DNA from 3 places in the Exiguobacterium abrahamii genome. Region 1 is predicted to be linked to each of the others. Evidence: predicted binding sites of a transcription regulator. Region 1 holds the regulator's gene; each other region holds the start of a gene.
The links. Region 1 encodes Rex, which represses fermentation and respiration genes when NADH is low (regulators of the CRP and FNR family bind a similar motif). Its sites were predicted from a motif close to TTGTGAAATATTTCACAA; they were not measured.

Region 2: the regulator Rex is predicted to act here: its motif matches at 6,188-6,205, upstream of adhE (bifunctional acetaldehyde-CoA/alcohol dehydrogenase).
Region 3: the regulator Rex is predicted to act here: its motif matches at 6,031-6,048, upstream of ITJ88_RS10785 (L-lactate dehydrogenase).

Annotation. Positions count from the first base shown of each region.
Region 1 is NZ_JADOYC010000001.1:2,792-13,232, forward strand. It holds gene tsaD (tRNA (adenosine(37)-N6)-threonylcarbamoyltransferase complex transferase subunit TsaD) at 1-711, shown strand, start outside; gene ITJ88_RS00035 (hypothetical protein) at 740-1,309, shown strand; gene ITJ88_RS00040 (haloacid dehalogenase type II) at 1,357-2,016, opposite strand; gene ITJ88_RS00045 (flavodoxin) at 2,085-2,540, opposite strand; gene ITJ88_RS00050 (winged helix-turn-helix transcriptional regulator) at 2,646-2,966, opposite strand; gene ITJ88_RS00055 (DoxX family protein) at 3,150-3,548, shown strand; gene ITJ88_RS00060 (flavin reductase family protein) at 3,568-4,161, shown strand; gene ITJ88_RS00065 (hypothetical protein) at 4,293-4,715, opposite strand; gene ITJ88_RS00070 (ATP-binding cassette domain-containing protein) at 4,715-6,616, opposite strand; gene ITJ88_RS00075 (redox-sensing transcriptional repressor Rex) at 6,784-7,443, shown strand; gene ITJ88_RS00080 (twin-arginine translocase TatA/TatE family subunit) at 7,443-7,640, shown strand; gene tatC (twin-arginine translocase subunit TatC) at 7,648-8,427, shown strand; tRNA gene ITJ88_RS00090 (tRNA-Ala) at 8,532-8,607, shown strand; gene ITJ88_RS00095 (S8 family serine peptidase) at 8,832-10,441, shown strand, end outside.
Region 2 is NZ_JADOYC010000001.1:1,606,276-1,616,716, forward strand. It holds gene ITJ88_RS08380 (bifunctional 2',3'-cyclic-nucleotide 2'-phosphodiesterase/3'-nucleotidase) at 1-1,458, opposite strand, end outside; gene ITJ88_RS08385 (hypothetical protein) at 1,916-3,316, opposite strand; gene adhE (bifunctional acetaldehyde-CoA/alcohol dehydrogenase) at 3,508-6,102, opposite strand; gene ITJ88_RS08395 (beta-class carbonic anhydrase) at 6,439-6,990, shown strand; gene ITJ88_RS08400 (Na+/H+ antiporter family protein) at 7,304-8,623, shown strand; gene uptA (undecaprenyl phosphate transporter UptA) at 8,747-9,340, shown strand; gene ITJ88_RS08410 (hypothetical protein) at 9,399-10,280, shown strand.
Region 3 is NZ_JADOYC010000002.1:213,696-224,136, reverse strand. It holds gene ITJ88_RS10810 (LTA synthase family protein) at 1-1,585, opposite strand, end outside; gene ITJ88_RS10805 (ROK family glucokinase) at 1,802-2,752, opposite strand; gene ITJ88_RS10800 (YqgQ family protein) at 2,836-3,039, opposite strand; gene ITJ88_RS10795 (M42 family metallopeptidase) at 3,023-4,060, opposite strand; gene ITJ88_RS10790 (GNAT family N-acetyltransferase) at 4,222-4,731, opposite strand; gene ITJ88_RS10785 (L-lactate dehydrogenase) at 4,988-5,944, opposite strand; gene ITJ88_RS10780 (DUF92 domain-containing protein) at 6,110-6,889, opposite strand; gene ITJ88_RS10775 (5-formyltetrahydrofolate cyclo-ligase) at 6,883-7,428, opposite strand; gene rpmG (50S ribosomal protein L33) at 7,486-7,635, opposite strand; gene ITJ88_RS10765 (1,4-alpha-glucan branching protein domain-containing protein) at 7,740-9,923, opposite strand; gene ITJ88_RS10760 (DUF4912 domain-containing protein) at 9,956-10,441, opposite strand, start outside.

The DNA of each region.
Region 1 (10,441 bases):
GCACTCGCCTTTGCGCACAATAAACCATTGATCGGTGTTCATCATATCGCAGGTCATATCTATGCGAATCGTCTCGTGCAAGAGCTTGAGTTTCCGCTCGTCTGTTTGATTGCATCAGGTGGGCACACGGAACTGATCTACATGCCGGAAGACGGTGTATATGAAGTCATTGGTGAGACACGGGATGATGCCGCTGGGGAAGCATATGATAAAGTTGCACGGACGTTGAAGTTACCGTATCCAGGTGGTCCACGAATCGATCAATTGGCACAGACCGGTCAGGATACGTTCCATTTTCCACGTGTCTGGCTCGAAAAGGATTCGTATGACTTTAGCTTCAGCGGTTTGAAGTCAGCAGTTATCAATGCCGTGCATAACGCCGAACAACGGGGAGAAACGATCATTCCGGAAGATTTAGCTGCGAGTTTCCAAGCGAGCGTCGTCGAGGTACTCGTGACGAAGGCGGTCCGTGCCGTGAAGGATAAAGGGGGACGTCAATTACTGCTTGCTGGTGGCGTCGCTGCCAACAAAGGATTACGCCAAGGTCTCGAAGCGGCGTGTGCGAAGGAAGGAATCGATCTCATCATTCCGCCGATGCACCTGTGTGGAGACAATGCGGCGATGATCGGAGCGGCTGCGATTCATCCGTATCGCGCGTTACGCTATTCGACACTTGCCATGAACGCAGAACCTGGGCTAGATTTAAAGTAAGGAATCCGAACAACTTGGGGGAAATGGAATGAAAAAAGTCATCATCGCATTGTTAGCGGTACTGGTCATCGTCGCGATCGGACTTCAGGTTCGAGAAATCGTCAACGCATACCAAGTCGCCTATAAGGAAGAACTCGTACCCGATAAAAAAGCGGTCGAGACGAATACGAAACAACGTCCACTTTACGAAATCGGACGAGCAGAAGGGGAAAAGACCCGGATTCAAAAGTTATATGCTTTTGATCAGACAATCAATGGTAAGCTCAGTAACGTCGTCATCGTCGATCGGAAGTATGGTTTAACGAACAAGGCGAGTGATGATTATTTCATGATTGCTTCCGGAACACCGGTGACGGATCAAGAAAAGAAGTCATTCGAACCAATGATTCAAAAGATGGATGCAGAACAAGTCCAAGCCGAGGTCATCTCAAAGCATGAGGTGACGGCTGTCGAGAACAATAAAAAACGGACGTTGACGTTATTTAAGGTCTTCTATAAAGATACGGATCAAAACGAATACCTCTTCTTCATCGAAAAAGAAGGCGGTCTGAAACTCGATCTATTCAAGAAGGGTTACTCACGTCTTTCGAATTACTGAAGATATGAAAACAGCGGATTCCTAAATAGGAGTCCGCTGTTGTTCGTTCATTGCCATTCAGTGATACCCGTCAAGTCATCATAGATGCGATCGGGATCGAGATTCAATTCCTCGACCGGAAGTCCATTTCGATTAATCCATGCCGTCTTGAAGCCGAAACTCTTCGCCCCGGTGATATCCCAACCGTTCGAGGACATGAAGAGGATCTCCTCGCGTTTTAGACCGAGTGTGTTTAAGGCATGCATATAGGATGCAGGTGCTGGCTTATACTGTTTGATATCATCGACACTGACGAGATGTTCGAACCGATCGGCTAAGCCTGACTGCTCAATGAGCGGATCGAGCATATCATGGGAACCATTCGAGAAGACGACCAGACGCTTGTCCGCCATCGTCTCGAGAACGGAGCTGACTTCAGGATATACATCAAGCGTCAGGTACGTCTCCATTAAGGTCGTGATTTGTTCCTCGGTCACATGGAGCTTCAGTTCGAGTAACGTATAGCGGAGGGCATCTTGTGTCACTTGGCTGAACGGTACATACTGTCCGTTCAACTGCCGGAGGAAAGAGTACTCCAGTTGTTTCTCCCGCCAGCGTTGGCTGATCGCTTCTCCATGATCCGGATACAGCGCTTCGGCTTGTTCTTTGACGGAATGGACATCGAATAATGTACCGTAGACGTCAAAGACGAGTGCTTGAATCGTCATAAAACATTCATCTCACTTTCATAGAGTCTGTTTTAACGATTCCCTTACAGTACGGATTCAAACGACACTCAAGCATGAACCTGTTGCAAAAAGCGATGAAACGTTTGCGCGAACGCACGACAAGCGGCCTGTTTCTCCGGGGTATTCGGATCAAACTCAATCTTCAAGCCATCCGTGACGAGGGTCGCCCCAGCTTCTTTTAATGCGTCTTCAATCAAATCAACGGCTGCGCAGTACTTCGGATAATCAAGATCCCCCGAACCAAAAGCAGCCGCCGGTATTCCTTGTAAGGATTGTTCCCGGAGCTCCTCGACGAAGTCTTCTGCTTCATACGGTAAATCACCGTCTCCCCATGTATATGAGCCGAGTAATAGACCATCAAAATGTGATAAGTCCTCCCCGACGAATTGATCTAGTTCCGTGATCGTCACGTTGACATCGTGTTGCTCGAGTTCATGTTGAATGAGTGAGACGATATCTTCCGTATTACCGGACATGCTGACGAATCCAATCGCGATATGCATGCATCTTCCTCCTTTCACTGTACTTCTCTACTTTAATTGATAATGATTATCAATGTCAAAGGGCATATAAAAAAGCACCTTCCGAAGAAGATGCTTTTTTATACATTAGTCTTGTAGTTCGGCCCATTCCTCAATGGAACGAATGACCGGTTCGAGTTGGCGCCCTTTGTCGGTCAAACTGTATTGAATCTTAATCGGACGATCGGGAATGACAGTCCGGATGACGATGCCTTCCGCTTCGAGCTCCTTCATACGTTCCGTGAGCATACGACCTGATAATTCGGGAATGGCATCTTGAATCTCATTGAAACGACATGTCTTCGTCAACAAGTGACGTAAGATCAGACCCGTCCATTTCTTACCTAAGATTTCAAAGGCATGTTCGACTTTGGGACAAAGAGCCGGTTGGATTGCGACTTCTTCCATCAGCACTCATCCTTTCTATAGTTGTAGTATACCCGCTTCTGCTAAAAAAATCGAATCATTTTACTTAATGTAACAAAAAGAACTAAAACAAATCTATTTACTTTTAGTAAGTGATAAGATATAGTCTGTTTATCGAGTTACTTAAAGTAACTAAAATACATTAGGTAAAAGGAGAAGAGAGAAATGATGGATACAGGACTTTTAATTATTCGTTTAATCATCGGTTTAACGTTCGCTGCACACGGGACACAAAAATTATTTGGTTGGTTCGGCGGACACGGAATCGCTGGAACAGGCGGTTGGTTCGAATCAATCGGCATGAAGCCAGGGAAGGCGCTCGCGATTACAGCAGGTTTTGCTGAATTGATCGGCGGCTTGTTGTTTGCAGGAGGTGTATTCCTCTGGATTGCAGCGCTCCTCATCATCGGATCGATGCTTGTTGCGATCGTTAAAGTACACGGTGCAAATGGTTACTGGGTGACGCAGAACGGGTACGAATACAACATGGCATTGATCGTCATCGCGCTTGGTGTAGCGATGATCGGTGCTGGAGACTATTCACTCGCTGCACTCATCGGGTGAGGAAAAAGGTGGGTCATTCATGAAGTTCGAGGCATCAACGCTTAGCGCAAAAGACAATTATAAATTACTGATCGGAAGCATCATTCCGCGTCCGATTGCTTTCGTGACAACGCAAGGAGAAGACGGGACGGTCAACGCCGCACCGTTTTCCTTCTTTACGGTCGCTTCAAGCAGTCCACCGCAACTGGTGATTGCCGTACAACGGACGGATCAGGGGCAGAAGGATACGGCACGTAATATCCTTGCAAAACAAAGCTATGTCATCCATATCGTCAGCGAAGAAATCGTCGACGCGGTCAATGAGACAGCTGCGCCACTTGCTTACGGTGAAAGTGAGCTTGAGCGGACGGATTTGACGCTCGTCGATAGTGACGCGATCGACGTACCCGGAATCGCGGAAGCGAAAATCCGCTTCGAGATGCGCTTGACACAGCACGTCGAGCTAGAAGGTGCCGATCTTTTGATTGGGGAAGTACTGCGTTATCACGTCGCGGATGAACTCGTCGATTCATTCCGGATTGACGCAGCAGGATTGAAGGCTGTCGCTCGTTTAGCAGGGAATGATTATGCGACGATCGGGAAGACGTTTACGATTGCCCGACCGACAAAATGATAGAAGCGTAAATGCCTGATTCATCGTACGATTCGTTTTGATTCAAACGAAAAGGAGTGAAGAGACCGGCCTAGCTACCGGAATCTCCACTCCTTTTTCTCATGTCGTTCATCTGATTCATCGATCGGACTTCAAGGTTGCGGATCGATTTCGTTTGAAGAGGCTTCAAGACCATGACGTTTACTGTACTGATAGCCATCGAGCAAATAAAAGACGATCGCGAGTGCCCAAATGCCGACACAGCTGATCAAGAAAGCGGTGAGCGGTGAGACACTACCGTAATACGATAGGATCAACGGGTCATTGAGTTCAACAAATAGCTGTGTCGTCAGGAGCGTGCAGCATAATCCCGAGAGTAAACTGACGAAAAGACCGCTCCATGTCTGGATAACGAGACCGATCATACAAGAAATCAGGAGGAACAAAGGAAGCGCGGCATTAAAGGCATCCGGCCGGATGAAGGTCGACACGTAGTCCGCATACATCGGTACGAAATAAAGGATGCCGGATAGCAATCCTTGAATCAAGTTAATGAAAAAGCTTTTTGTCCGCATCAGTGTTGGTTCTCCCATCGTTCCATCAATTCGAGCAGATCGACATCAATCTGGTCACGTTCTGCTGAAAGAGCTGTCGCTTTCGGAATATCGTTGAAGACTTCCGGTTCACAGAGCAATTGTTCAATTTCTGCCGAACGCTGTTCGAGCCGCTCGATGTCTTGCTCGAGTTGCTCAATCTGCTGACGGCGCTTGCGTTCTTCTTTCTGTGCTTCCTTGTCGATCGTCTTCGACGCCGTGACCTTTGCGGCTTTTGCTTCCTCGGCTTCAAGACGCGCAATCTCTTCTTGCTCCGCCTTCTTCTCCGTGTAGTACGAATAATCACCAAGGTATTCCGTCACGCCGGCTTCACTCATCTCGATGACGCGGGTCGCGATTCGGTCGATGAAGTAACGGTCGTGAGAGACGAATAACAGCGTTCCTTCGTAGTCGACGAGCGCATTTTCAAGGACCATCTTCGAATCCAGATCCAAGTGGTTCGTCGGCTCATCGAGGACGAGGACGTTCGTTTTCCGGAGTTTCAGTTTTGCAAGTGCGAGACGTCCGCGTTCGCCACCAGATAACTCATGAACAATCTTGAAGACATCGTCACCGCTAAACAGGAATTGCCCGAGGACAGACCGGACTTCTTGTTCACGCATCAGTGGCCATTCGTTCCAAATCTCATCGATGACACGGTTCCGATCATTGAGTTCCGCCTGCTCTTGATCGTAATAGCCGATCGAGACGCCGGTTCCGAAACGGAAATCACCGAAGAGGGGGCGTAAGCGGCCGACGAGGACTTTCAGGAGCGTCGATTTTCCGATTCCATTCGGTCCGACGAGTGCCAGCGATTCACCGCGTTGCAAGTGGAACGTGATGTCTTTTGAGACAGCTTCTTCGTAACCGATCGCCAGTTGATTGACTTGAAGAACGTCGTTCCCGCTCTGTTTTTCAATCGGGAAGGACAGGACCGTGCTACGCTCATCCCCATCTGGTCGGTCGAGCCGGTCGACCTTCTCGAGCCGCTTCCGTACACTTTGGGCACGTTTTGTCGTCGTCGCCCGGGCGATGTTGCGTTGAATGAAGTCCTGCATCTTCGCGATTTCTTCTTGCTGCTGCTCGAACTGCTTCATTTCCTGATCGTACAAGGCGGCTTTTTGCTCCAAGTACTTCGTGTAGTTACCGGTGAACTTACGACAGACATTGCGTGACAATTCATAGACGACATTGACGACTTGGTCGAGGAAGTACCGGTCGTGCGAGACGATTAAGACGGCACCACGATAACCACCGAGGTAACTTTCGAGCCAAGCGAGCGTATCGATGTCAAGGTGATTGGTCGGCTCATCGAGAATGAGAAGCTCTGGTGCTTGTAAGAGCATCTTCGCTAAGGCAAGCCGTGTCCGTTGACCACCGGATAATGTCTGAATCCGGCGCGAATAATCATCCGGATAAAAGCGCATCCCGTGCAGAACGGAGCGGATATTTGCTTCGAACTGATAACCACCCGCTTCTGAGAAGTCGTGTTGCGCTTGATCGTATGTCTTCAAGAGACGATCGTACGCGACCGGGTCGTTCAAGATATGCTCCATACCCATTTCGATTTCCATCCGGCGCAGTGTTCGTTCTTGTTCCTGAAGATGTTCGAAGACAGTCAGCATCTCGTTCCAGATCGTCTCGTTCGATTCGAGACCACTGTCCTGCGCGAGATAACCGATTTTGACATCCTTGCCTTTCATGATGTCGCCCGAGTCATGACTGAGTTCGCCAGCAATGATTTTGAGCAGGGTCGATTTACCGGCACCGTTTCGTCCGACGAGCGCAATGCGATCGCGCTCTTGTACTTCCAATTTGATATTTTCTAAAATCGGCTCGACGCCGAATGATTTCGAGAGTTGGTTGACTTGTAAGAGTATCATTTCCATCCATCCTTCCACCCTTTAGTCTATCACGAACAAAAGCGCGAGGTCCTGCGGAATATATTATTTGTGACTCTATGTGAAGTGGTTTACAATCAAGGAGAGTAGAAAGCTTTTTGCAAAGATTTGGGTGCCACGATGGATGTGGCCGAAGGGGGAACTGCAGGATGAATGGACCAGACACAAAAATTCCACAAGCGACAGCAAAACGGTTGCCGCTATATTATCGCTTCATCCAAAGTTTATACAATTCAGGCAAGCTCCGCGTCTCTTCTGCTGAGTTAAGCGAGGCGGTGAAGGTTGATTCAGCAACGATTCGTCGCGATTTTTCCTACTTTGGGGCATTAGGGAAGAAGGGGTATGGATATAACGTTCAACATCTCTTAACGTTTTTCCGCAAAACCTTGAATCAAGATGAGGTGACGAATGTTGCCTTAATCGGGGTCGGTCATCTCGGAACAGCGTTTGCAAATTATAACTTTTTAAAGAATAATAGTACTCGGATAGTCGTTGCGTTTGATGCGGACGAAGAGAAGGTCGGAACAACGACGCATGACGTTCCAATCTATCATGTTTCGGACATGAAAGAACAAATCGAAGCGAATCAGGTCGATGTCGCCATCTTGACGGTTCCATCCCAGTTCGCGCAGTCAGTAGCGGATGAGTTAGTCGAGTATGGTGTGACAGGCATCCTGAACTTTACGCCAGCGCGGTTGAACGTGCCAGCGAGCGTCCGGGTCCATCACATTGATTTATCGATCGAGTTGCAGTCGTTAGTTTATTTCATGAAGCATTATTCGCAATCAGCTGAAGGAGTGAAATCATAATGGAAAACCTTATTCCGCTCACACTAGGTATCGGACCTGCGAGCATCGGATTAATCGCGGTCGTCGCATTGATCATTTTCGGACCGAAGAAGTTACCAGAATTCGGACGCGCTGCAGGTCAGACATTGAAAGAGTTCAAGAATGCCACGAACGGCATCATGGACGACGATAAAAAGGACGAACCGAAAGAGAAGTGATTGAATCATGACGGTTGATCAAGAGCAAAGCATGACGTCGCACCTTGACGAACTGCGTAAGCGGATCGTCTGGTCGCTTATCATCGTCGTCGTCCTGTTCGCTGTCGCATTTCCGCTCGTCCGACCGCTCGTTCGCTTCTTGCAAGCGGACTTAAAAGAGCTCGGCATCGGTTTGAATGCCTTCAACGTCGCCGATCCTTTAATGTTGTATTTGAATCTTGCGTTCATCATTGCGCTGATTTTAGCGTCACCGTTCTGGATGTATCAACTCTGGGCATTCGTCCGACCAGGACTTTATGACAAGGAGCAAAAAGCGACATTGACGTATATTCCGGTCATCTTCTTTCTGTTTTTGGCTGGCGTAGCCTTCTCGTATTTCTGGTTGCTTCCCTTCTTGCTTGAAGTCTCAACGGATCTCGGGAAAGAGCTCGGAATCGAACAAGTCATCGGAGTGGAAAACTATTTCAGTTTCCTCATCCGATTGACGATGCCGTTCGGTCTTCTGTTCCAATTGCCGGTCGTGACGATGTTCCTGACACGTCTTGGTCTCGTGACGCCATATTTCATGCGAAAGAATCGGAAATATGCGTACTTTGCGCTGTTCGTCGTTGCGGCATTGATCGCACCGCCGGACGTGACGTCACACTTGATGATCTCGGTGCCATTGTTCGTTCTCTATGAGATCAGCATCTTGATTTCTGCGCGGACATACAAAAAGGTCTTGATCCTCGAGCAACAGGCAGAGCTTGAACGACAGGCGGATTTGATGCGTGAATTGAATAAATGAATCGTGAATTCCTTCCGACGATTTTGGAAGGAATTCTTTTTTATGAAAGCGTTATTTTTATATTGATAAAGCAGTTAGCGATGCGTATACTAAAGATAATTCATGGGGGCTTAGCTCAGCTGGGAGAGCGTTTGGCTGGCAGCCAAAAGGTCGTCGGTTCGATCCCGATAGTCTCCACCAATACCAAATATCCAACTCCTCGAGGCGTCGAGGAGTTTTTATTTTTCTCCCAGTTAAATTCCTTAAAAATATAAAATGTCACGTAAAACAAATAAATTAAAAAAATAGGCAAATATAAATTGTTTATTTCCATTAAATTCATTAAACTAAATATACAGAATTTTCGTTTAACTGTTTTATCAGTAGTACTACTATGGTTTTACAGAAAAGGGGAAAACGAACGCATGAAGAAGAAGATTGCACTTATGGCAGCCGTCTTAATGACGTCTTCCAATCTAGTCAGTGCGCAAGGTGCACTGTCGTCGCAAGACAAAGCAACGGGTCAAAAACCGCAGACACTCTCTTTGAAGAAATCGGGGCAAGAGAAGAACTACAAACAATCGGATAAAGTCCGTGTCGTCATCGAGATGGAAGAGAAGCCGGCGATTCAAATCGCCCAGGCTCAAAACAAGCGGTATAGCACATTGAGCAATGCCGAAAAAGAGTCGATCAAAGATCGCCTCGTCAACGTCCAAAAATCAGTCAAGTCAGCCATCGCTAAAAAGGCGATTCCCGTTACATATAAGGAAAGCTTCACGACCGTCATCAACGGATTCAGTGGTGAAGTCAAGTTCGGCGACATCGAAGACATCAAACAACTGAGCGGAGTCAAGAGCGTACATATCGCCCATGAATACGCGCGTCCGGAAGTTGCTAAAGGTGCCAAGCCAGACATGCTGTACAGCAAGGACATGGTCAATGCGAAGGAAACATGGCAGGACTATGGTTTTAAAGGGGAAGGAACAATCGTTGCCGTCATCGATACGGGAATCGATCCATCGCATAAGGACATGGTCTTGAGCCCAGAAACGAAGATCGATTTGACTTCTTCGAAAGTCGATAGTGCGAAAGAAACAAAAGGCTTAAAAGGAAAGTACTTCACGGAAAAAGTACCGTACGGCTATAACTATGCCGATCACGATAGCGAAATCCGTGATTTAGGTGCGGGCGCATCAATGCACGGGATGCACGTCGCGGGTACGGTCGGAGCAAACGGGGATGAAGCAAACGGCGGCATCAAAGGAGTCGCACCGGAAACACAGCTCCTTGCGATGAAGGTCTTTGGAAACGATCCAGGAATGCCATCGACATTCAGCGATATCTACATTAAAGCGATCGATGATGCGATTGCACTCGGAGCCGATGTCATCAACATGAGTCTCGGTTCGACGGCATCGTTCGTCAATGCAGATGATCCAGAACAACGCGCAATCGTCAACGCGATGAACAACGGTATCTTGTGTGCGATTTCTGCTGGTAACTCGGCATTCGCAGGTCATGGTGCAGGTAATCCGTACACAGCGAACCCGGATATCGGTGTCGTCGGTGCACCAGGTTTAACGAGCCAAGCACTCCAAGTCGCATCACTCGAAAATACGAAATTGACACTCGAAGGCATGGCGCTGACGATTGACGGTCAGGATGCTGGTTATTTGGCATACCAAAAACAAGATTCACCGAATCCGATTGCTGTCTTCGATAAAGAGAAGAAGGATGTCGTCTATGTCGGTGACGGTCAAGCTTCGAACTACGAAGGCAAAGACGTCAAAGGGAAAGTCGTCTTCGTCGTGCGTAACGGTGGTTTCAACTACGGTATGATCCAAGCAGAAGCTGAGAAGCAAGGGGCAGCAGGTGTCATCGTCCGCGGTCGGGTCGATCATGGGGATTACGTCAGCATGGCGCTCAACAATCCGACGATTCCACTCGTCACACTCAGCATCGCAGACGGGAACGATCTTGAAGCAAAAGCAAAAGAGGGCAAGGCAATCGCTGTCACGTTCGACGGAAAAGCAGT
Region 2 (10,441 bases), 1.6 Mb from region 1:
AGACATCTCGAGCCAGTCTTTGACATCAGCACCTGTTACTTTGACGACTTCGAGTGTATTCGGATAAACATAAAGATCGGCGACGTTCTTGAGTGCGATTGGTCCTTTTTTGATCAACGTGTAATCGGATGCGTTGACCTGGTTACGACCACCTGTCTTGAATGGTGCACCTGCTGACAACAACGGGAGATCTTTATATTTTGCAAGATCGGCATTTTCTTTGAGTTGTTTCTCGACATACCATTTCTGAGCGTTCGTTACGAACTGAACGGAATCATCGTCTTGCGCGAGAGCGAAGAAGCTTTGGATATCATCATTGATCGTACCGACTTCTTGACGAATGTAAGCGAGCGTTCCTTCATGTGCTTTTTCGATCAACTTGACAGCACCGGCATCTGCTGTCGTGTCTTTCGTTACGTCCGCTAGTTTCGCACCAGACGTATCAACGACCCATTTCCCGTCGACTTGCTTCAACTGAAGATCGATGACTCCGACGTTTTTCCCTTGTGTGTTCGCCATGACGACCGGTTTGCCATTGATTAGACCGTTCGTAGCATCAACGTTCGGCAGTTTGTTGAACGCTGAATCGGCTGCTGGGAACTTCCCGTGCTGATGACCTGTCATCAAGACATCGATGTCTGCGACTTTCGTCAACGCGTAGCCAACGTTCTCATCGCCATCTTTTTGATCCGTCGTATCCCCGATCCCTGTGTGTGCGAGTGCCACGACGACATCTGCGCCAGCATCTTTTAATTTTTTCGCTGTGGCTTTAGCAGTCGGGATGATATCTTCAGCCGTGACTTTCCCCGTCAGGTTCCCCGCATCCCATGCCATGATTTGTGGCGTGACGACTCCGAACACACCCACTTTGACTGTTTTCATGTCACCGTTCTGGTCCTTGACTTGACGTTCGATGATTTGATAGTCTTTTCCATCTTTGTTGTAGTCCGCGACGATCGGCTTTTTCGTAACTGCATCCAATACGTTCGAGTTGACGAACTTGATTGAACCGCTCGAAGCACTCATCGCTGACTTGAGGAAATCAAGACCGAAGTTGAATTCATGATTTCCGAGCGTGACCGCATCATAACCGAGGTATTCCATCAATTCGTACATCGGATGTTTGCCTTTGTTTCCTTTGTCGTACTGGTTCTTGACGTAATCACCAAACGGCGTTCCTTGAAGTGTGTCTCCGTTATCGAACAAGAAGCTATTCGTAGCGCCCACTTCAGCTTGTTGCTTTTTGATGACTGTAGCCGCTTTGACGAGACCAATTGTTTCGTCCTGCGCATCCTTGAAGTAATCGTAGTTCATTGAGTTCGTATGTAAATCCGTTGTTTCTAAGAAGCGTAACTTGACGACACTGTTGTCGGCAGCAAGTGTCTTGACTTGAACGACTGGTACGAGCATCGGTGCGATCAATGTCGACGCGATGACGAGTTTCGTTGCTTTTTTCATATGGATTTTCCCCCCAGGATGTTTTGACTGCTTCATTAATTTAGCATGGTTCGATTATAGCTAATAGTCCTTTCAAATAGGTCGGACATCCGTCTTATTTAACCTACTTAACTAATTCCAAATACTGGCTTAACATTGTTGATTTTCCCTTTACAAACCAAGTTTACTTGGTAAAAAAAGGAGATGATGCAAATGAGATGAACCACGCAAAAAAACGATACGTTTTCAGGACATGAACCTGAAAACGTATCGTTTATGATTGATGTAGAACGTAACTGTTCCTTCTCGACTCCTACAGGAAAAAAAGCATGTTTTTTGCTTTCGTCAGGGTCAGGTAAAACCCGGTCGTAGTTTAGGATACGCGACTTACCTCCCGCCTATGGAAAGCGAGCATGACAGCAACGTGCGTCGTCCGGATTCATGGTACAGGAGCTTCACCACCCCATGTCCCTTTACATTACACCTTTTTCTCTGGTTTCCGTCGAACGACATAACCAAGAATTCCACCAAGTAACGCAAGTCCTGCGGCGTAGAGTACCGTCCAGCCTGCCGTCTGTTGAGCGAACTCGAATAAGACGTCACTGCGCCATTTCATCGCGAACTGAACGTATGAAGCTTGACTGACGATGAAGCTGATGACACCGATCGCGATCGCAAAGACGAACGGATCGATAATCGACTTGAAGCTTCGGATACTACAGACGAAGTAGATCGCGAACGTTACGAGCAACAGCACCCAGTACGCACTCTCACTGGAGACATTCGGTGGCGTCGCTCCTGCCGATTCCGCATCAATCGCTTGGATCGTCTGCCGCGCGACACCGTAATCAACAGGGTCGAGCTTCAATTGTGTTGCTGACAAATCCGGACGTTCTCCACCGAGTAACGTCAACAATTGTTCTGTCACCCGGTCCGTGTCGATTCCATCAACGACTTTTTGGATCGAGTCATTGAGCTGATCCGTTGAGGTCTCCCCGTTCAACATCGAGACCGGGATTTCCGCATTCGCTCCAAGGACGTCTGCTTGATACACGACCTGACCGCCGTGGATCCAGTCGTACATCCCGCCACTTCCGGCGTTTAGACTCGCGACGGTGAGTGCCGTCCGTAGTGAGGAATCACCGTCATATTCCGCTTCGTCCTGTACCGTAAAGACGAGTTGAAGTGTACTTGCGAGTATTAAAATCAGCAAGCTGGCACGACCGGCAGCTGTCAAACCGGATAACTTTTGCGGGGAGAACGCCATCCAACCAAGCAAACTGACGACGAGAAGCGGTAGGATCCCACTCATCGCATAGCCGTCTTGTAACGAGAGGAATGGCACGTCGTTTCCGCGTCCGGCAAGGACGAACCAGATGATTCCGACCGTTAAGAAGAAACTGATCGATCGAATCGTCCACCCGAGACGACTTGCCTTAATCCGTAACACTAAAAATAACAGGACGATCAAACCGATGCCAAAAACGGAATAGAGTAACGTGCCGTAAGAGACATCAAACGTAAGTGGTGCAAGGACTTGCTTTAAGTCAATCCCAAACAACGATAAGACATCGCCGGCAGAACTCGCATCGAGCACCTGATTGATGATTCCTTCCCGGACCGCACTCGGCATCGTGATCGACAGCCCACCGACGAACAGTAGCATCAATGACACCGTGATATCTGCATCTTTCCAGGAGACATCCGCCTGTTGCATCTGCGTCACGAGATCCTGATAGTCTGAGGATGAGGTGATTTGTGAAGTCAAAAATGCCATCACACCATAGATGACACCGAAAAAGATGAGACCGATAAGGACGCCAAACAGGACATCCCAGACGGAAAACCGTCGTTGTTTCCTTTCTTGCCTTGACTCCATCCCATTTCCTCCTTTTTATATCTGATGTTTGAATATTCCTGCTACAGCGAAACCAAAAACATCAAATTCATTCAACAGCCATTATATCCCATCTTTTCTCCGACTGTCTCCACTGATTCCCAAAACAAAAACCGACTTCTCACAGTGAGAAGCCGGTTGAACGATCAGGTGCCATGGTATTTTTTTCTCTATTAGATGCCTTCGTATGCTTGTTCCATGATCGTCCGTAACTCAGCGACAAGCGGCATCTTCGGATTCGCAGTCGTACATTGATCCTCGAAAGCATCGACCGCCATCTTGTCGAGTTTTGCCTCGAAATCTGCTTTTTGAATGCCTTGCGCCTTGAATGACATCTTGATGTTTAGACGTTGTCCAAGATCAGCAACGGCTTGGATGAGGGATTCGACCCCTTGTTCTGTCGTTGCTGCCGGAAGACCGAGGTAGCGTGCGATGTCGGCATACCGTTCATCCGCGACGAATGATTCGTATTTAGGGAATGCTGCTAGTTTTGTTGGACGTGACGCGTTATAGCGAATGACGTGTGGCATCAGGATTGCATTCGTCCGACCGTGTGGCGTGTGGAACTCGCCACCGATTTTGTGTGCGATCGAGTGGTTGATGCCGAGGAAGGCGTTCGCGAATGCCATCCCTGCCATCGTTGACGCATTGTGCACTTTTTCGCGTGCTTCAGCGTCTGATCCGTTAGCATATGCTCGTGGCAAGTAGTCGAAGATCATCTTGATTGCTTTGAGTGCCAGTCCATCCGTGTAGTCGTTCGCAAGCACCGAGACGTATGCTTCTGTCGCATGCGTCAAGACATCCATTCCGGTATCAGCAGTGATTGAAGCCGGGACGGTCATGACGAATTCAGGATCAACGATTGCGACGTCTGGTGTCAATGCATAGTCAGCAATCGGGTATTTGACGTTTTTCTCTTTATCCGTGATGACGGTGAACGGTGTCACTTCTGAACCCGTACCAGAAGTCGTCGGAATCGCGACGAACTTCGCTTGACGACCAAGTGTCGGGAATTGATACGCCCGTTTGCGGATATCAAGGAATTTTTGACGTAAGTTCGAGAACGTTTCGTTCGGTTGTTCATAGAAGAGCCACATTCCTTTTGCGGCATCCATCGCTGAACCACCACCGAGAGCGATGATCAAGTCAGGTTTGAAGTCACGCATCGCTTGGGCACCCGTCTGAACAGTCGTCACCGATGGATCTGGTTCGACTTGGTCAAAGATTCGGTAACTGACGGACTGTGGCAAGTTTTGAATTACTTTATCGGCATACCCGAACTGTACCATCGTTGGATCCGTGACGATCATGACGCGTGAGACGTCAGTCATCGACCGCAAGTACTGAACAGAGTTCTTTTCGAAGTAGATTTTTTCAGGGACCTTGAACCATTGCATGTTCACGCGTCGTCTCGCCACCTTTTTGACGTTGAGTAAGTGTTTCGCTGTCACGTTTTCAGAAACAGAGTTTTTCCCGTATGATCCGCAACCGAGTGTCAGAGATGGTGTCAACTCGTTGTACAGATCACCGATTCCGCCATGAGCAGATGGGCTGTTGACGAGGATCCGGCAGGCTTTCATGCGGAGTCCGAACGCTGTCATCAAGTCATCGTTCGTCGTATGAATGACAGCTGTATGACCGAGACCTCCGATTTCAAGCATTTGTTCAGCAATCGTGAACGCTTCTTCGGTCGAAGCGACGCGATACGCACCGAGGACGGGACTGAGTTTTTCATGAGACAATGGTTCTGCCGCTCCGACGTGCTCGAGTTCTGCAACGAGCATGACCGTCGTTTCCGGAACATCGATGCCGGCTTTTTCTGCGATCCATGTCGCAGGTTTCCCGACGATGTCCGCGTTGGCGGCACATGTATCGGTTTTGATGACGAGTGATTCGAGGCGTTGTTTTTCTGCCGGTGTACAGAAGTAACAACCGAGTGCTTCCATTTCCGTACGAACCGTCGCATAAATCTCTTGATCGACGATGACGGCTTGCTCAGACGCACAAATCATCCCGTTATCAAACGTTTTTGAGAGAACTAGATCGCTGACTGCCCGTTTGACTTTCGCAGACTGCTCGATGTAACACGGAACGTTCCCTGGTCCAACACCGAGTGCCGGTTTACCTGTTGAATACGCTGATTTGACCATTCCTGCTCCACCTGTCGCAAGGACCATGGCGATGTTTTCATGGTTCATCAAGACTTTCGTTGCTTCAAGTGATGGTTCTTCCACCCATTGAATACAGTCTTTCGGTGCCCCGGCTTTGATGGCTGCGTCACGGAGTGTTTTCGCTGCTTCAACGGAACATCGTTGTGCCGATGGGTGGAACGCGAAGACGATCGGGTTGCGTGTCTTGATCGCAATCAATGCTTTGAACATCGTCGTTGATGTCGGGTTCGTGACCGGTGTGACACCACAGACGACACCGACGGGTTCAGCGATATAGGTGATGCCGTTTTGGACATCTTCTTCGAGAATCCCGACCGTTTTTTCATGACGTAGACTGTTGTAGATGTATTCTGTCGCAAACATGTTTTTAATCATCTTATCTTCAAAGACACCGCGTCCCGTCTCTTCTACTGCGAGACGAGCGAGTTCGACGTGCCGTTCAAGTCCGGCAAGTGCCATATCCCGGACGATTGTGTCGATTTTTTCTTGATCGAACGTCAGTAATTCTTGTAATGCACGTTGCCCTTTTTCAACGATTTGTCCAACTGCTTGTTCGACCGGCGTTGCCGTCGATTTTGTTTTTTCTTTCACAGCCATGAGTGGTTTCCTCCCTGTCGTGGAACGAATCTGAGTTTGATTTGCCAACCATTATGTCAGGAATGCCAAGCTGTTTTTCAATAGTTTGTGCTTTCCTTCACAAATCAATCATAACCCCTTTTTCCTGTTTTGTGCATGACCATCCTGTGAATTCCCTCACACCTTTGATAGCGTTTACAACTGTTGTAAAATCTTCTTTTTTATCGTTTTGCTTCATGTACATGGATGTGTGCGATTTGTCACACCTTGCATTTTCGCGACTTGATAGCCGTTTCATCATCTTGTATTCTGATATGGGGTACATATTAAGAGCTACCACTAAAGGAGGACACTTCAATGTCAGTTGTACAGGAAATGCTAGCCTTCAACGAGCGATTCGTCGCCGAAAAACAGTATGAGCAGTTCGTCTCGGATAAGTTCCCAGACAAAAAGGTCGTCATCCTGACGTGTATGGATGCCCGCTTGACGGAACTCCTCCCACACGCACTTGGTCTTAAGAACGGGGATGCGAAGATCATCAAAAATGCCGGTGCTATCCTATCGCACCCATTCGGTTCCGTCATGCGCTCGATTCTCGTCGCGTTGTATGCTCTTGGTGCTGAAGAAGTCGTCGTCATCGGTCACCACGACTGCGGCATGAGCACGATTGATCCTAAACACATGATCAATGAAATGAAGGATCGGGGCATCGACCAACAGATTCTTCACACACTCGAAGTATCTGGTGTTGATTTGAATCAATGGTTGCGTGGTTTCACGTCAGTTCAAGAAAGCGTCGCCCACTCGGTCAGCCTCGTGAAGAACCACCCATTACTACCACCTGGGACGAACGTCCACGGACTCGTCATCGATCCAGGAACTGGTAAACTTGACGTCGTCGATTGTTGATCACTCTCTATAGAAGAAACGCAAATAGAATTGGATGATCTATTCTGCTTTAATCTAAAGATAACGTGCCATTTTCTCGTACCGGAGAAAGATGGCACGTTTTTTCGTATGACTCATTTTTAGTGATCAAAACGCTTCTCACTTCAAGCTTCAGGGTATAAAAGAGTGTAACTTCTTGTGGAAAGCTAACAAGCGTATCATTCATCTTTTGATTACGAGGTCAGACTTTTACTCTTGACAGCATTCCAACATGGCTGTAAGATACTTTAGTATAGTACAGTGATAACAAAAGAAAGTGTGGTTTTACTGAATGATAAACGCCGTATTGTTTGCCGTCTTTTTACTATTTATATTAGCGATCTTCCGCGTCCACATCGTGGTCGCGATGGTCATCAGTGCGTTTGCCGGCGGTCTCGTCGGTGGTCTCGACCTGACCGAGACGACAAAAGCATTCTCCGGTGGTCTTGGTGACGGGGCCGAAATCGCCCTGAGCTACGCGATGCTCGGTGCATTTGCTGTTGCTCTCTCGAAAACAGGCTTACCGGATGCACTTGCGCACTCTTTGATTGCGCGTTCGCGTGGTAACGCAAGTGCCGCTTCCGTCAAAAAATTAAAAGGATTCATCTTGTTCGCGATTCTCTTGCTTGCGATCAGTTCACAAAACGTGTTGCCGATCCACATCGCGTTCATTCCGATCATCATTCCGCCGCTTCTTGGTCTGTTCAATCAATTGAAGATGGACCGTCGCCGGATTGCGATCATCATGACGTTCGGTCTTGTGACACCGTACATGTTCTTACCAGTCGGTTTCGGAGACATTTACCTCAACCAGATTCTACTAAAGAACTTGAAGGCAAATGGTCTCGATACAGCAGGAGCATCCGTCATCGAAGCGATGGCGATTCCGGCACTCGGGATGGTCGTCGGTCTCTTGATCGGTTTGTACACGTACCGGAAAGAGCGGACATATGAGATGCGTGACATCGCACCGGACGATTATGAAATTCCGGTCATCACGAAAACGAAGCTTGTCTTAAGTGGTGTCGTCGTCATTGCAACCTTGATCGTCCAACTGCAAACGGAGTCGATGATTCTCGCCGCAACAACTGGTTTGATCCTCTTCTTGCTGCTTCGACTCGTTCGCTTCAGTGAAGCCGATGACGTCATTACACGGGGTATGCGCATGATGTCATTCATCGGTTTCGTCATGATTTCAGCGAACGGTTTCTCAAACGTCTTGCGTAAGTCGGGCGACATCGAGCCACTCGTCGAGAATTCAAAAGCGTTGATGGGCGATTCACAACTCGTTGCTGCCTTCGTCATGCTCTTGATTGGTCTTCTTGTCACGATGGGGATCGGCTCGAGTTTCTCAACCGTTCCGATCATCGCTGCCATCTTCGTTCCACTTTGTATCCAGTACGGATTCAGTTTAGAAGCGACGATTGCCATCATCGGAACATCTGGTGCTCTCGGTGACGCGGGTAGTCCGGCGTCAGACTCGACACTCGGACCAACGAGTGGTCTAAATGCTGATGGTCAGCACGATCACATGCGGGAAACGGTCATTCCGACGTTCCTGCACTACAACATTCCTTTGATCATCTTCGGTACGATCGCTGCGGTCGTATTATAAAAACAAGACGGATTCGCTGTCATCGCGAATCCGTCTTTTGAATTGTCTCCGTTTTTTTCCTTTTCATTTCGTCGCCGGTTCTCTAAAATAAAGGAATGAACTGATACAAAGGAGTTGTCTAACGTGTTATCTCAAGTCGTCAACCAGATTTTGCTTTCGCTTGCCGATCTCGGATATTTCGGCATCGCCCTCGGGTTGATGATTGAAATCATACCGAGTGAAATCGTCCTCTCTTACGGTGGATTCATGATTTCCCAAGGAACGATTGGCTGGCCGCTTGCCGTCGTCGCTGCCGTCATCGGTGGGTTATTCTCGCAATTATTCTTATATTGGTTTGCTCGCTACGGTGGCCGTCCATTGATCTTGAAGTACGGAAAGTATGTGTTGATCTCAGAGCACCACTTGGATTTAGCTGAGCGTTGGTTCTTAAAGTACGGACAAGGTGTCATCTTCGGAGCCCGTTTCATCCCGGTCGTCCGTCATGCCATCTCGATTCCGGCAGGTCTTGCCAAGATGGATCAAACGAAGTTCTCCCTCTATACGGTGCTTGCGATCATTCCATGGTCGATCTTGTTCCTGTATCTTGGTGAAACGCTCGGAACGAACTGGCGCTCGATCAAGGAAGTGGCAGCACCGTATACGAACGGTGTCTTAATCGCTGCCGTTGTCTTAATCATCTTCTACATCATCTACAAACGCCGTCAAAGAACGGTTTGAACAACTAGCAGTCTGTCTTGTGACGGACTGCTTTTTTAAACAAACAGGAGGTCCTGCCATGCTCACATCCCCGCTTGCTCATTTTCCACTCCGTCGTTTGACTGCATCCTATCGGAGCGGTAATCCGGTCGCGACCGGTATTAGCGTCGACGGACACATCCTACTCGTCGAAGAGACATTGGATGAAGCGCGCGGTCGTACGGTTTTGTCAATCCATCAATTAAAGGACGAGTGGCGTAAGACGACGATCGTCGCTCAGTCAGAAACTGATTTCTCGTTCGTTGATCGTTTCCCGGACGGTCGGCTTCTGCTCGTCGCCTCACGCTGCGATGACGACATCGACGGTTCCTGGATGCCGAATGCATTCATTTATGATGTTCAAGGGCACTTACTCGATAGCTATTGTCTCGACGATGGGATTCAGAACGTTCAAATCGATGAACAAGGTCAAATCTGGGTCAGTTATTTCGATGAAGGCATTTATGCGGACGCGATGACGAGTTCAAACGGAGCGTTTGGTCTCGTTGCCTTCAACGATCGTGGTGAGGTCCAGTATAAGAATCGTCAATATCCAATCGATGACTGCTACGCTCTAAACGTTTGTTCGTCAAAGGAAGTCTGGTTTTTCTATTATTCCGATTTTCGCTTCGTCCGTATCAGTCAAGAGGATTTAGTCTGTGAAGCACCAACGATTGCTTTCTCCCAATTTGCTCGCCATGGTGAATACCTTCTCGCTGCCGATCATGAGGAGGTCCAATTATTACAGCGGGATGGAACAATCTTTCAGCCGATTCGCTCGATTCGATTCATGTCTGAACAGGGTGAAATCCTGTCAGGTGACCTTACAATGCGTCAAGATTTGATCGTTTTATCCACCTCGAATCATTTGTTTTTCGGTAAGTTGGAACGACACCTCCCGGCTTTGATTGCCAACGAATGAAAGCTGTTACACAATCGTTTCATGAATTTCTGATTTTTGAAAACCTCATTTCAAATTTTCAAAAAGACTAGCCGAGTTCTATCTGAGGATAGTATACTCAGCGTTATAGTTATTTGGACAAGTTGTCTGAACATTATGACGTCATAGATTTTTTTGGGGGA
Region 3 (10,441 bases), on a different contig from region 1:
TTTGACCCGGTAAATGGATCACGAATGGTACACGTTGCAATTGTGCGACATCATACGGCGTCAACTCATCTTTGTTCATGAGTTCTGCCATCGCAGCATTGTGGTTCGTCGAGATACCATAGTGGTCGCCATAGACCATGAAGATCGTGTCATCCCACGTACCATCTTTTTTCAGACCCTCGATGAATTTACCGAGTGCCATATCTTGATACGCTAGTGCCTGAACATAATGGTTCAACGTCGTAGAACTTGTCTCAAGCGGTGGTACGAGTTCATCTTCTGGTTTTGGCATCTCAAATGGATAGTGGTTCGTCAATGTGATGAACTTCGAATAGAACGGACGTGGTAAATCTTTCAACATCGGCAATGACTGTTCAAAGAATTTATCATCGAGCAAGCCCCACTCCGTCAAATCTGCTGGATCACCTAGGTCATAATCCGTCTCTGAGAAGAAACGATCGACGCCAAAGCTATTGTAGACGATGTCTCGGTTCCAGAACGATTTGTTGTTTGCATGGAAAACAGCTGAATAATAGCCGTCTTCTTTCAACATTTCAGGAGTTGCCCGGAATTCGTTTTCTCCGTTCGTAAAGAATGCTGCACCGCGTCCAAGTGGATAGATTGAGTTTTCGAGAATGAACTCAGCATCTGCCGTTTTCCCTTGTCCTGTGTTGTGATAGAAGTTATCCCATGAATGCGATTCCTTGATCAACTTATTCAGGTTCGGTGTAATCTCTTGTCCGTTTGGTGCTTTTAATCCAACTGCAAAGGATTGTGCCGACTCAAAGGAAACGACGATGACGTTCTTTCCTTTGTACTTTCCGAACATAGCTGGGTTCGGTTCGGCATGTTTTGAATCAATGAAGCTTTGAACTTCCGACAGTTCAGAACTGTCTGCGAGTGCTTTTTGCGCAGATGTCTTCGACTGAATGAGTGCGTCATACATATGGAAGTTAAATGTTCCGATGTTTTTAACGAGCAGTTCTCGGTCAAAGGCACGTGTGAGCAATTCTGGACGTTCTGTCTCAGCAAGCGTCAAGTTTCCAAGGAAAACGACAACTGCTGCAACGAATGCGAGAATCGCGCGTCCACGTGACGCAACGTTTTTTGACATGTCCATTTTCCGTAAGAAGAACGGTAAGATGATCAAGTCACCGACGATCAATAAATCGGACCAATTCAAGAGTGACCCGAGCGATGCAGAAACGGTCTCTGCATTCGATGTTTGGAACAATACCGGCAACGTCAGATAGTCATTAAAGAAGCGGAAGAAAATGATGTCCGCATATAAAATGAGTGTCGCGACGAACAATGTACCGTAGATGAACCATTTTTGAACATTTCCCCGGAAGAAGAAGCTGAACCCGAACATGAAGAGCGCTGAACTAATTGGGTTAATTAGTAGAATGAATGCTTGCGCAGAGTTTGTTACGGGAACGTTGAAGAAGAGTGTATACGCTAAATACGTTTTTAACCAAATCAATAAGGTCGCAATCCAAAAGAGCTTATGCTCTTTATAGGTGCTGCGAACGCCTTGACCCATCTTTAGGCGCATTCGCGACCAGATGTTTGCGTCTTGCTGCATAAAAACCTGCCTCCTAATTTACATGTGCTTTCTGCTTTCAGTTCACACAACTTACATCATAATTTACATATACCCATATCACGTGAAAATTTTACGCTTAGTTTTACAAAAATGCAACTGGAATCCGGAAGATACTTAACAATCACACAATTACTGTACGTTTGTAAACAAAAAAAAGATTCGCTGAAGCGAACCTTTTACTGAAATTGAATATTATCATTTTTTGAGAAACATCTGCTTCGCAAGCCATGCACAGCCGATGACTCCGGCATCGTTTCCAAGCTCGGCAATCTTGAACGTCGTCGATCCGAAAACCCGTGGTAAAGCAAAGCGTTCGAACTGTTGACGGAGTGGTGCAAGCAATGTCTCGCCAGCTTTTGAGACACCACCACCGATGACGATGATTTCCGGGTTGATACTGTTCGCTAAGTTGGAGATGGCAAGACCGAGGTGGAACGTCACTTCTTCTACGACTTCCGTTGCGATCCGGTCTCCTTTCTCATACGCTTCGAATACGTCTTTCGCCGTCACTGCCTTGATGTCGTTGAGTAACGTTTCCTTCCCTTTACGCTTCTCGAGACCAAGACGGGCAATCCCTGTTGCTGACGCGATCGTCTCAAGACATCCTTTGCGACCACATCCACATAGAACGCCACCTTCAGGCAACATCGTGATATGACCGATTTCTCCAGCCATTCCGACTGTACCATGCACGATTTGTCCGTTCGTGATCAGACCACCACCGACGCCCGTACCGAGTGTGACCGCAAGGAGTTCGGTTGCCCCACTACCGGCACCTTTCCACATCTCACCGATTGCCGCTGCGTTCGCATCATTTTCAAGAACAGCCGGTAAACCCGTCAAACGCTCGAATTCACCGATGAGTTCAAAGTTGTTCCAACCGATATTGACCGCTTTCTCAACGACACCTGTATTGAAATCAATGAATCCCGGCGCACCGATGCCCGCTCCGACGAAATCTTCTGGTCGTTTATTGCTCTCTTGACACTTCTCAAAGAAGGATTTTGCGATATCTCCAGGAATTTGTACGCCATCATTCAAAACGACCGTCTCGATTTCCCACTTTTCTACGATGATTCCTTGCAAATCCAAAATTGCCATCTTGACTGTCGTTCCGCCGATATCAATGCCGAGTAACCATTTCATTGCTTCGTCTCCCCTATACTCATATAATGTCTGCTTCCTCATTTTACCGGACATAACTCGTTTGCGCAAAGGGTTGCACAATCTTAAATGTTATCGGATTGTGAACGCTTTAATTCATGTCGCAAGATTAGTTTTGCTGAATCGTACTGTCGTTGTTCCAAAACGCCTGCTTCTTGTAATTCATCGAGTTCAAGCATCATCATCGCGATATCGGACGCTCGGTCCCCAAGATAGATGAATGTCCCGTATGTCTTGAGTAATTGCTGTACATCATACAGTGTCTTCATCGACCATCGGCTCCTTTACATAGGCATGTAGCAAATCATATGTCGCTTGTAACGACGTCTCATGTGTACGTTCGTACGAATGACTCGATTCGATTCCCGGACCGAACAATCCGTGCCGGACGTCGTGGCCCGCACTTACTGCTGCTGAGGCATCCGAGCTATAGAACGGATAAATATCAACCTTATATGGAATACTATTACGTTGTGCTAAGCGCGTTAACTGGTGGCGTAAAGCCAAGTCATACGGACCTGAACCATCTTTCGCACAGATCGAGACCGTGAATTCATCCGAATGCTGACCGTCTCCTAGCGCTCCCATGTCGACCGCGATGTATTCTGCGACCTCGTCCGTGAATCCAGCATTCCCACCGAATCCAACTTCTTCGTAATTTGAAATCAGAATCTGGATCGTGTGTGGCAGCTCGATTGTTTTCCATTCCTTGATCAATTCAAGTAACAAAGCAACGGATGCTTTATCATCGAGATGGCGCGACTTCACAAATCCCGTTTCCGTATAGAGGAATCGCGGATCAAACGTTACGATGTCTCCTACTTCAATCCCCGCAACGCGCGTCTCTTCTGCTGTCGTCGAACGAATGTCTAATCGTACTTCGATATTATCAGCGGATCGTTCCGTTTTGTTCGTCTCGCGCGACGTATGAACACTCGAATGATGGAACACGATCGTACCTGAAACCGTTTGACCGTCCATCTTGTGAATGAGACAGTTCTCACCTTCGATCGCTGTCCAAGCATATCCCCCTAGTTGTGATAAACGAAGTCGTCCTGTTGGTAGAATCTCTTTCACCATCGCTCCTAGTGTGTCGACGTGTGCCGTCAGTAACCGCGTACGCGTTGAAGCACCAGGTAGTGTCGCTAAAATCGCTCCTTTTTCAAGTTTTCGATACGTGACCCCTTCTGCGATCAATCGCTTTTCTACATATGTAATCGCTTCTTTTGTCGAACCTGTTGGACTCGGAATCGAGACAAGCTCTTCAATCGTACGTATGACTTCTTTCATGTTCATTCGCTCCCTTTCAATCGGACTACGACGTGACATCCGCTTTGTTCTCATGATAACAAATATTCATTCTTTGCCGATACTGATATCTTACGGATACCATGCGAAAAAGCTGTAGCACTTTTTTTTGCTACAGCTTCTTTCCACATCATCTGAAGAAATTAGACGTACTTCTTCATCCAAATATCATCACGATATGTGCCGTCTTCTAATTTTACGGAATCTGGATCTTCGGCATATACTTCAAAACCGAGCGACTCATAAAGATTTTGCGCGGCCTCGTTCCCTGATAAAACGGCAAGAATGACTTGCTCAACGTCCGGTAACTTCTTCGCTTCCTCGATTAAGGCTTCCATTAAAGCGCGACCAGTACCACCGCGATATTCAGGTGATACGTATACTCCAGAAATCATCGCTTTATGCGATTCACGTGACAATTCATATGGTTTGACCTGACCAAACCCAAACAATGTATCACCGTCGAACATACCAAGCCAAACCTCATCGGAGTCGGGTTCTCCCTCAAGTCCTTCTTGTACTTCGCGGAGCGGGGTTTGCTGTTCATCATCAAACGAATGACCGAATGCATCTGGATGATTTTTTAATCCCTCAAGGCGTAGATTCCAGTATTGTTCTGCATCCTCTTTAGTTAGTTTTCGAAAAGTATACATGACTGTCGGTTCTCTCCTTTTTGGGTATCATGACGTACAAAAAAATGACGTAAAAATGCTTCTATCTCTTACTTAACCCTTTTCTAGTAAAATAAAACCTAGATTTTTTTCTTTTTACTACTGGACGAATAGATGTGATTTTTTATGTATTCGTTCTCTACATCAAAAAAACTCAAGTGTGGACAATATGAAGCAAGTCCGACACTTGAGTTTTTTGCTACTTTATTTCGTAATACCTTCATCATGATGCGTACGCTTATCCTTGCAAGACGGGTTCAAGCGTCTGACGTAATACATCAGCAGAATGATGGAATTTCTTCAACTCTTCTTCCGTCAATGAAACTTCAATGATTTCACGCACACCTTGACGATTGATGATGGCGGGAACTCCAATATGGATACCGGAAATTCCGTACTGCCCATCGACATGGGCGCCGACCGTCAATAGACAGTTCTCATTTCCGAGGATGGCACGAACGATCCGAACGAGTCCAAGCCCAATCGCATAGTAGGTTGCCCCTTTGCGCTCGATGATATGATAAGCAGCATCTCGGACGTTGATGTAGATTTGATCAAGATCTGCTTGAGAATAACGATCGTCTTCAGCAAGTAGTTCATCAATCGTTTTTCCATAAATGCGGCTGTTACTCCAGGCTGCAAATTCCGTGTCACCATGTTCGCCAAGAATATAGGCATGGGCATTTCGGGAATCAATGTGAAAGTATTCTCCAAGCATTTGACGCAGACGTGCTGTATCCAGCACCGTTCCTGATCCAAATACGCGGGATTTCGGAAGACCGGAATATTTCCAGGCAAGATGCGCCATGATATCAACCGGATTGGAAGCCACAACGATGATCCCATCAAAACCAGAATCCATGATTTGACGAATCATTTCTTTCATGATCAACGCATTCTTTGCGACGAGATCGAGTCTTGTCTCACCTGGTTTTTGTGGAGCGCCTGCCGTGATGACGACGACTTCCGCTTCGCGGCAGTCTGCGTAGTCACCAGCCCATATTCGCATCGGTGAAGAGCTAAATGGTGTTCCGTGGTTTAAGTCCATTGCCTCGCCCTCTGCTTTGGCTTTGTTGACATCAATGATGACGAGTTCTTCACAAAGTCCAGCTGTTGACATCTGATAGGCAAAGCTTGAACCGACTGCACCAGCTCCAATGAGGGCTACCCGTGTCACTTTCGCATGTAATTCCATATCGTTATGTCCACCCTTTCATTCGTCCTAAGAGTTTGTTAACTATCTCACAAGTAAATTGTAACATCTTTCACATTCTTTGTATCATGTGAAATTAATCACATTTGTCCATTTTGTGTCATTGATATCCTAACATAAGGAATTACATACTCATATACTTTCCAGTTACCAGAATCGAACGATGATAAACCCGATTCCACTTGCCAAACCGCTCGTTAAGACATTGACAGCATCGTTCCCTAAAAATCGAATGCCCGAAACGTAAGCGGTCGGTTGACCATGGTGCTCTCGCTTTTCTGTGTATTCCCCACAAACCGTACATCGGTAAACGCGTTGCCCTACTGCTCCAAATAGTGTATCCAATAGGCTCCCAAGTACACCGATGCTTGTTACGAGTAAGACGTCCCTTAAAGAAAGAGAAAATATCCAATGCGCTGCTATCGCGATGAACGCAGCTCCTGCGATCGTACCTACCGTTCCAATCAGCGACATCGCTCCACTTGTTCCTGCTGGTACCCGGCGTAACGTTTTGAGCGACCATGGATCACGTTTTGAGAGCGGTCCGATTTCGGATGCCCACGTATCAGCATTCGATGCTGCGATGACGAATAGAAATAACAAGAGATACGCAAAATCCATCGTCATGGCATACGCTAAGGCAGCAACGAACGCTAGCCCTCCATTCGCAAGGACCTGCCATCCGTCACGCGCGCCGTCTTTCTCAACGATGGAGTCGACCGATTGTTTTCTGGACCGTCCGACCTTCGATAACAGACTCGAGCTACCAAAGAAGAGTAAGAGTACTACTAATCCTTGCCAACCGAATCCGAATGAGACACCACTACCGACGAGCAGGGTCATGATCGCACCACTTGTCGTCAATAAACGAAAAGATCGTCCGGTCCAAGCAAGCAATAGACAAAACAAAATGGTCGCGCTCAACATCGGATGACCTCTAAGTCAGTGACGATCAGGTCAACGGGGATATCAAAGGCTTCCACTTCGAAATCTGGAAGAAGTTGTTCAGAAAAGGCAATCGATACTTTACATCCTGTATATGGCACGAGTGCACGATCGTAATAGCCTCCTCCCCATCCTAAACGATAGCCGTCCCGACGATAGGCGCGACCTGGAACGAGGCAAAGCTCTGCTTGATCAAGTGAGGCGCGACGTGCTGAAGCGATCGGTTCAGCAATCCCCATCTGATTTGCTTGCAGTTGATCTTCTGGTCCATGTTCATAAAAGACCATCTCGTCTCCGACTACTTTTGGTATCAAGACCGTCTTGCCCTCTTGCCACGCTTGTCCAATCAGCATTCTTGTATCACATTCATTTCGAAAAGCTAACGTGATCGCGACACAGGTCGCTTGTTGCCATTCAGGTAGTAACAAGACATGTTCGTGAATCAATCGTTCCTTTTCCGCACGGTTCTCCATCACATCTAGTCGTTCTTTGATCAGACGGCGTACTTCTTGTTTGTTCATAGTTGTCTTCCTTTCCACAAAAAAAGCCATCACACGAAGTGACGGCTTCCATCTCAATTATTTCACTTCACGGTGAAGTGTGTGCTTACGGAGACGTGGGTTGTATTTCTTCAACTCAAGACGCTCTGGGTTGTTACGCTTGTTCTTTTTAGTGATATAAGTACGGTCACCAGTTTCAGTGCAAGCTAATGTGATTTTAACGCGCATGGGATTCCCTCCTATCTAGCTCTCGATGTATCAAGTGATTTTGCTTTACATAAGGTTAAGCATACTCAAGTATCGTACCAAGAAAGGAAAGGAATTGCAACTGTTCATCCGTTCTTTTTCGGATTCGTCACGTGTTGATATGGTTTTTCAAGGTTCTCTTCAAAACGCAGCGGCTTCTTTTCAACGTGATACTCTTGTTCCACCCCATGACGTGACTCTTCTCGTTCTAGATAAACGACCGCTGATTGGCGCAACGCATCTCCTTCAAGTCGTTTTAAGGCAACGACCAGACCGCCTGAACGATCAGGTGAACGCTCACTTTCGACATCGTAGACGTTACTGACGAGTGGCAATTCTTTGATCTTAGCGATGGCTTGGGCAGCTGATGCAGTCTCCATGTTGAAGTTGTGGATGACTGCGAAATCAACGATCTTACTCAAGGCTTGCGCTTGACGTAAGAAAGCTAAGTTTAGTGCCGCCAATTGGTTATAGGTCTGAACGAGCGGTAGACCCGTCACTTGCACTCCGTAAACGTGAACACCTTCTTCAAATCGATACGCTTCCGGATGTTCCGTGACGACATAGACGTTCTCACCAGCAGCAGCGAGCCGTCGAGCGAGCTCTGAAGCTGGCCGGTCTGACGCATCATATTGTCGGACGAACAATAAGATGGCGTCTGTATTCCAAGATTTCTCACGTTTCACTGCCACGTAGTAATCATGTGCCGTCAAGAAGACATCCGGTTCAATATCTGAATCTTGAAGGAAAGGATATTCGCGATATCGATCATCCAACCATTCCACCGTCAGCTCCTCAGCATCCAGGCGACGCTCGGTTTCTTCAAAACGTAAGATGTGCTCACGGAAACGATTCGCAGCATATTGCGCTGTCGTCTGTCCATCGAGGATGAACGGCCAGTCGCTGGAGACAGCGAGGAGATATTCTCGAATGAGTTGACGCTTCGCTTTGACAGTCAATGCATCTTGATGACGATTTCGAGCTACGACACCTGCTAGTCTCTTCTCAAGCTGATGGAGATGACGAATCATCCAGTCATTCCGTTCATTGATCCAGACTTCCGCGTAGCCTTTTCGTCCCCATGTTCCCATCGCGACGTGTGCCGTGTCGATGTCTTGGAAGTGACGCTCGAGGAAGATCGCCGGTGAAATCGACTCAATTCCTTGATCTTCTAAACGTTCCATCGCTTTACCGAGGAAGTCGGGACCTTCAAACCACCAGTGACCGAACAATTCGGCATCAAATGGTGCAGTGACAAGGAACGGTGGGAAGTCTTGTCCTTGATGCGCATCCAAATGTTCACCGAGTGCTTGTGCGAAGTCTACTGCGTGCTCACTCGTCCGTTGCCATGCCCAATCACGGACGTAATAGTCTTTTTGATCCGTTTCTCCTGTTACGCGATGCAATTTCAACCCTGTATCATAACGTAAGCCTTCTGGGTGCATGAACTCAGCGATTTGATCCCACTCTCGATCGTACGCAAGGTCACGATAAAACTCGCGGTAATCCGGATGACCCGGGTATCCGATGACAGAGCTCCAAATCTTCCCGGAAATGATTTGATCACGCGGGAACAGTGCCACACCGTGCGGCGAATAGACAGGTGCTCCGATTCCGTGTTTCGGTGACGGATCCGCGTTTAAGATGGAATGTTCGTCAACGAATGTATAACGAATGCCCTCTTCGTACAAAATACGGTCAAGTCCTGGCGTATACGCACACTCCGGCATCCAAAGACCAGATGGACGGAATCCGTAATGACGTTCGAAACAGTTCAATCCCGTCTGAATTTCAGAACGTGCCGCTTGTTCAGACAACATGTGCGGACTGAATCCGTGTGTCGCCGTACACGTAATCAAATCGAGATAACCTTGCTCTTTGTAATGACGGAATGCCCGGTTCAAATCTTTTTCCCAGTGAAGGAACGTATTCAATAAATCTTGATAGCGGTCTTGATAGAATAGAAGCGCATCTCGTTCCTTTTGAGCAAGCTCTCGCTCTAGTTCCTGGCGAATCAAACGTAACGTATCCTCGATATGCTCGATATACCGCTCTTGAATCAATGGGTCGGCAAGCATCTCGATGACGGGTGGTGAAATGCTGACCGTCCAGCCGAGCGGACGTGACAAGCGATCGATCTCCCACAATAATGGGATATAGGTTTCTGAAATCGCTTCATACATCCACCGTTCTTCTAGACGATGCGCCTCTTCATGACGGATATATGGTAAATGTGCATGTAAGACGAGTGAAAAATATCCTTTTCGCATAGCTTCTCTTCCTTTCCCTCTCTCTAATTCCATTACCGGACGCGGTCGAAATAGGAATAAGGACGTAATACTTCGACCCATTCCGGTTGTTCGACCTCTCCGTATTGCCAATGATGCACGACTTCCGCGAACCGTCCATCCGTGACTGGCTCGTCACGTGGCGTTTCGACTGGTTTTGAACGCAGTACTGGAACAAAGTCCCCGTCGATCGTTTGAATGCCCCATTCGATGATGTATGTAGTATTCGGGGCGACTGGTCGAACGAACCAAGCATTCGTCATTTCTGGTAGCTCGAATTGATACGTCCGATTTGCCTGTCCTTGTTCATATTCAACAAGTGTGACATCAATGATGCGTAATTCTTTACGGAACGAATCAAACGTCGTGTGATAGTGCGTCTCTAGCAACTGTTTCGACAGTTCAGATAATTCCCAGTAGACGTACAACGCTGTCGGTGACTGAACGATGGCGTGGAGGATGTCATCCTCGTAATGTGTCGCCATTCCAAACGCGTCACG